Rubripirellula tenax: one gene and its partner. Each later gene encodes a partner of the first gene's protein in a complex. Links are inferred from orthologs where the notes say so. Each region holds a gene or a part of one and is shown in the gene's direction. Other genes may lie near its edges. The genes, in order: pheT and pheS.

Evidence for each region.
Region 2: the proteins of pheT (region 1) and pheS are in contact, whole or in part, in a crystal structure (PDB 6P24), measured with the Escherichia coli proteins. The link is inferred for Rubripirellula tenax from one-to-one orthologs.

What each region holds. Positions count from the first base shown.
Region 1 is NZ_SJPW01000001.1:862,607-865,924, forward strand. The notes cover bases 127-3,118. They hold pheT (phenylalanine--tRNA ligase subunit beta), read left to right. Parts: upstream 127-589; coding sequence 590-2,647; downstream 2,648-3,118. Other genes in these bases: Poly51_RS03165 (dockerin type I domain-containing protein), read left to right, coding at 127-466; Poly51_RS03175 (ROK family protein), read left to right, coding at 2,673-3,118. In the rest of the region: more of Poly51_RS03165, read left to right, coding at 1-126; more of Poly51_RS03175, read left to right, coding at 3,119-3,318.
Region 2 is NZ_SJPW01000001.1:652,620-655,805, reverse strand. The notes cover bases 1-2,860. They hold pheS (phenylalanine--tRNA ligase subunit alpha), read left to right. Parts: upstream 1-840; coding sequence 841-1,881; downstream 1,882-2,860. Other genes in these bases: Poly51_RS02355 (anti-sigma factor family protein), read right to left, coding at 1,907-2,860; rplT (50S ribosomal protein L20), read left to right, coding at 341-730; rpmI (50S ribosomal protein L35), read left to right, coding at 1-134. Also shown: more of Poly51_RS02355, read right to left, coding at 2,861-3,186.

The sequences.
Region 1 (3,318 bases):
TGTAATTGCGATGGCGGCCGGCGAAGTAATGCTGTTGCCCAACCAAGCCGATGAAGTCGGCCACGAAACGTTGCTTCGTGGCATCAACGAAGAGCCACCTGCATCAAGTATTCGCTACGTGCCGCTCGGGCTGACGATCTTGCCAGCTCTGGTCGACGATCCGCTGGATATTGATGGTGATGGAAAAATCAGTGCCGTCGATGCCCTGCGCGTGATCAATTTCTTGGGCCGTTACGGTTCGCTGACCATTGACGATGTCCTTTCGTCCAGCGGCGAAGTCGACGCCAACGGAGAGTCACGTGTTCAATTCGATTTCACCAATCTGCGCCGGATGGATGTCAACCGAAACGGTACGATCACGGCCCTGGATGCGCTGGTGATCATCAATCGATTGGGCCAGGTAACCACGCCGGCGGACGCCGAATCGATCGACGAGATCAAGCTGGTCACGCAAATCGGCGACTGAGAACGCAGGGGCGGTCGATCTCCGCTCGGTACGCCGCCAACACCTGTCTGGGAACGTGGACGAACATCCGATAGATTACCGGGCTCCCGATCTATCCCCGTGTTTGACGCGTGAAATCCCGCCATGCTTGTTTCGCTGAAATGGTTGACGAAGTACATCGAATTGCCGATGAGCCACGAAGAATTGGCCCTCCGGCTTAGCCTTTCGGGGCTCAATCACGAAGAAACGACCGAGATCGGTGGCGATGTCGTCGTCGATTTGGAAGTAACCAGCAACCGGGGCGATTGCTTGGGACACCTCGGTGTCGCTCGCGAGATCGGCGTGCTGTACGGGTTGGACGTGGCCACGCCGGCACCCAAACTGAGCTCGGGTGGTCCTAAAGTCGACACTCTGTTGTCGGTTGAAAACCAGTTCACCGAAGCCTGTCCGCGATACACCGCGCGAGTGATCCAGGGCGTCAAGGTTGCCCCCAGTCCGGCGTGGTTGGTCGAAGCACTGCAATCCGTGTTTTGGAAACGACGCATCGATGGAACGATCGAAACGTACCAACCGATCAACAACGTCGTGGACGCGACCAACTTTGTGATGATGGAATGCGGCCAACCGCTGCACGCGTTCGACTATGACAAAGTCGGCGGAAAGAAGATCGTCGTTCGTCCTGCGGCCAAGGGCGAAAGGATGGAAGCGATTGACCACCAAACGTACGACCTGGACGATTCGGTATGCGTGATCGCGGATGCGAGGGATCCTCAAGCGATCGCCGGCGTCATGGGCGGCGCAGCATCCGAAGTCTCCGATGCAACGACAAGTCTTGTCATCGAAGCCGCCGTGTTCACTCCGTTGTCGGTTCGCCGAACCGCGCGGCGATTGAAGCTCCACTCGCCGTCGTCTTACCGTTTCGAACGCAAAGTGGACCCCGTCGGTGTCGAGTGGGCTTCGCGACGCGTTTGCGAAATCATCGTCGACATCGCGGGCGGCAAAGTCGCCGACGGGATCATCGATACCGCTGCTGCATTGACACCCAATCCGCCGGTCGTGTTACGCCAAAGTCAGATCGAACGCATTCTGGGCATCAAGATCGATGCCGCCGAAGTCCAACGCATCCTGACGCGATTGGGTTGCCAACCCGGCAAGTCCGATGCGGCGTCAACGGTCTATGTGCCTCCGTCGTGGCGTCATGATTTGACACGCGAGGCGGATCTGATCGAAGAGGTCGCGCGAATCCATGGATACGACAAGATCCCCGAAGACGCACCGATCCCGGTCGCACCGAGTTCGAAACGAGACTTTGACACGGCGATGGAACGTGTGCGGACCGTGATGATCTCGGCGGCGATTAGCGAAGCGATGACGCCCAGCGTCGTGACGGCGAAATTAGATCAATCGCTCAGTCCGTGGACGACAAAACCCGCGCTGCAAACCGAAACGCCGATGCTCAAGGGTGCGCGCTCGCTTCGTCGATCGCTGATTCCCAGCTTGCTAGAAGGCCGTGCCAAGAACTGGTCATCCGCTTCGATCAGTGCAGACCTGTTCGAGATCGCGCACATCTATTTGCCATCGGGCGAAGGCGACGACACGTTGCCATCCGAACAGTATTCGTTGGGTATTGTTTCCGGCAACGACTTCTTCATCGTCAAAGGCACGATCGAAACGCTGTGCCAACGGATGGGTATCGACGGGCGATTGGAAGTCGAGCCGACCGATGTTCCGGGGTTTGCGAAAGGTGCCGGCGTCTCGTTAAAGATCGGTGATGCCCACCTGGGCTATCTGGGCATCGTCGATGCGAAGGTACTCAAAGGATGGAAATTGCCGGGGCCGGTCGTCGTCGCCGAGATTTCGTTGCCGACGCTGTTGGAACGGTCATCCTTGGTGCCCCAACAGAAGGCGGTCAGTATGTTTCCATCGATCCAACGAGACTTGAATTTCGTCGTCGCCGAATCGGTACGTTGGGTCGATCTTGAAAACGTCGTACGGGCAGCCGTGGGCGACTCGTTGGCCGATGTCAACTATCGGGAAACGTATCGCGACGAAGCAAAGGATGGAAAAGGTCGCAAACGCGTCCTTTTGTCGGTCCAATTGCAACGCCACGACCAAACGCTCAGCGGTGAACAGGCCGACGAGTTGATCGGAAAAGTGATCGCAGATTGCGGCAAAGAGCTTTCCGCCCAACTATTGTCATAGTCTTTTACCGATCGCAAATCTGAACATGCAACCCCCAAAACTTCTCGGTGACCTGTACCTCGGCATTGATGTCGGTGGCACCAATGTCAAAATCGGATTGGTGGATGACGCCGGAAATGTCTATGCCAGGACGGCCACCGCGACACCGCCACTTGGAACGCCCGAACGGGTGTTTCAGTTCGCACATCAATTTGCCATCGAACAATTGCGGTCTCATGACGTTCCGGCAACGCGATTGAAGGCCGTCGGATTGGCGGTCCCCGGTGTTCTTGACACGCAGAGGTCGGTGCTCCGCGAAGTTGTCAATTTGCCCGGTTGGCTGGGCGAGTCGCTGAAACAGATTCTTTCCGATGTGACGCGATTGCAAGCAGCGGTTGTCAACGATGCCAACGCGGCCGCGTACGCCGAACACGCGCTGCGAAATCTCGGCAACCAATCGCTCGCGCTGGTCACGCTTGGCACCGGAGTCGGATGTGGTGTTGTGGTCGCCGGACGCCCCCATGGTGGCGACCACGGGTGCGCTGGCGAACTTGGGCATATCGCGATCGACTTCAGCTCCGACGCAATCCCTTGCACCTGCGGCAGTCGCGGCCACTTGGAAAGCTATGCCGGATCGGCCGGTGTCGTCGCTCGGTTGCAATCGTTGTGGACCGATAACGCGGAATCCATGC
Region 2 (3,186 bases), 210 kb from region 1 along the record:
ACCGCAGCAGCGGCACCAGCCACTTGGCTCAAGCCCTAAGCAGCAAGCGTCGCCGCAACCTTCGCGGAACGACTGCGACTCATATCCACATGGAAAAGACCATCCAAGACGCCCTCGCAGGCAACAGCTATTAGCTTGGCCGACGGCCGAGATTCGTCTCGGTTGACGTTTTTATCTTCACCCCAGGGATTTGATTCCCATCCGATTGGGCGAAACTTCATCGCGGATCGCGTGAATTCTCGTTTTCAGGAAACTCAGTTTCCGAGAACCGTTCACGAGCTGATCGATGGGGCCTGAATTGGAAACCCGAATGAACTTTCAAAGTTAAGGATCACGATCAATGCGTACCACAACCGGCTCAACCCGTCACAAGAGCAAGAAGCGTCTGTTCAAGCGAGCTAAAGGCTTCGTGGGCGGACGCGGCAGACTGACGCGCAGCGTTAAAGAAACGTTGCTGCGAAGTGGTGCCTACGCGTTCCGCGATCGTCGTGTAAAGAAACGCGACTTCCGTAAACTTTGGATCATTCGTTTGAACGCCGCCGCTCGCCAACACGGAATTCGCTACAGCGAATTCATCTTCGGCTTGAAGTGTGCAGGCATCGAATTGGACCGCAAAACGCTTTCGGAAATGGCGATCCATGACGAGGCGGGTTTCAAGGACGTTTGCGATGCCGTCAAAAAGGCACTCGAAACGGCTCCCCAACCCAAGCACGCCGAAGCATCGGCATAGCTTTCGGCCACTGTGTTTTCGACCACTGCGACCGCTCGGGCCCGGAACGGCTCGTCTTACCGATTGTCAGGCTTGTACGCCTGACGTACCTGCTGGGCATCTAGGCAACCATGTCGCTGAAGGACTTTCTGACCACTCTCGACCAACTTGAGAGTGAAGCCGCGACGGCATTCGAATCGGTCGCCGATGCCGACTCACTCGAAGAAGCTCGCGTGCGTTACCTGGGCGCCAAGAAGGGTGCCCTCAAAGACGTCCAGAAACAGATGGGCTCGATCGATCCAAGTGATCGAAAAGAAGCCGGCATGCGATTGAACGCGTTCAAGTCGAACGTTCAAGCCGCCTTCGAAGTCTCGCAAGGCCGTCTCGGCGGTGGCGACTCTAGCGGCATCGACCTTACGTTCGACCCCACGCTGCCAGGAGTTCGACCGAAGATCGGACACATCCACCCGATCACCCAAACGATCACGCACTTGACGGAGATCATGGGACGAATGGGTTTCGAAGCCGCCGAAGGCCCCGAAGTCGAAGACCCACACCACAACTTCGTCGCCCTGAACATTCCCGAAGACCATCCGGCTCGCGATCCGCTGGACAACTTCTATTTGTCGACGGCCCAGACGCTCGCAAAGAGCGGCGCGACGAAGGGCATCGAAGGCACACAGCTTCTGCGCAGCCAAACCAGCACCGTGCAGATTCGCGTGATGGAAACGAACCAGCCACCGATTCGCGTCATCTCGTTGGGCCGCGTTTACCGCCCCGACGCACCCGATGCCACGCACTTCCCGATGTTCCATCAGATGGAAGGCCTGTACGTCGATCGCAACGTGACGATGGCGAACTTGAAGACAGTGCTGCGTGTGTTTGCGACGAACTATTTGGGCGACGACGTCGAAATCCGCTTCCGCCCATCGTTCTTTCCGTTCACCGAACCGAGTGTCGAAGTCGACTTCTTTTGGAACGGAACGTGGATCGAGTTCGGCGGCGCCGGCATGGTCGATCCGGCTGTGTTTGAAGCCGTGGGATATGACCCGGAAGTTTACAGCGGGTTTGCATTCGGATTGGGTGTCGAACGGTTGTGTATGCGTCGTCACTCGGTAACCGACATTCGCGACCTGTACAGCGGCGACCTGCGTTTCTTAAGCCAGTTCTAATTCGCGCGTCTGGCAAAAACGGGGCTCATCGCCGAGACGGCGGACTCAATTCGCGAAGCATCTCTTCGGCCGGCAGTAATTCGATTGCCTCGCGATCATCGGCGGGCATGTCCAGATAGCGGCTCAGCATCGTCTCGTCGCCTCGTCGAGGCCAAGGTGCTTTGCGACGGATGGCTTCCTCTGCCCAAGTCTTCAACGTCATCGCTTCGAGCAGCGGATCACCACCACCGCTTGATGCAATCAACGACTCCAAATCACTGGGCGACAACATCAATCGAATCACACCAAGTTCGTCCTGTCGCAGCGGATCCTGGCGTTCGCCAAACGCGCCGCCCGCCATGGAAGGCGGCGAACGGCGACGCGAGTCACGGTGACCAAACATCAAGTTGAGAAGTCCCCAACTCGCATCTTGCCCGCTTCCGAATCGGTCTTTCAATTCCGCGATACGTGTCTGAATCTCTGGCGTCATCCGCTCGAGTCGCTGGTCCAATATTTTTCGCAGCGCGAAATAGATTGATTCGATCGCGTCATCACTCAGCTTGCCGCTGGACCGTTCGGAGATGGAAACCATGGTGCGATCGATTGCATCGGCAATTGCTTTTTTCTGTGCGTCACCGCTGCTGGATTCAATGCGGTCGACCATTTCCGCTGGCAAGCTTTCACGCCAAACCGCATACGCTTTCATTGTTTTGAGCAGCGTTTCGCGATCGGTTTGCTGCGAAACGACACCGGCAAATTCTTGGATCCGATCGCGATCGGGTCCCTCCAGCCGCTTGTACCTTTCCCAGCGGGAGTAGAGCTGAGTCCGCTGGGGTACCGACATCGACTCGATGGCGGCTTCGCGTTGATCGATCGCAACATCGGCGATCTTGACCTCGCCCTCGTTCACTCCGTCTACCTTCTCCGTCGCGTTGAGCATTCGCGTCCATTGGTCATCTCGCGAAAGTTGACGCATCAAATTTAAGTCAACAGCTTGGTTGTATGCATCCAGATTCTCGGCAATGGCCAAGCTTTGCAGTTCGTTGCGGAACGCGTATTTTTTTGCAAGCGCCGTCGCGCCCATCGCCAACACGGCGGTCGCCAAGCAGGACCCCAAAATTCCGATCGGATACCGCCATCGGCTGAACCAGGATGTTCGGTCCGGTGAGGCGGCGACCAAGTCAGCAACGGCCAGTTCCAATGTCGTTTCAACCAGCTTGACGCTCGGTGCGGGATCGGGCAATTCTTCCAGCATGTCCCAGCCTGACTGCAACTGCTGCAGCCTTGAACGCAAACCCGACTCGTCGAGCAATCGGTTTTCCAACC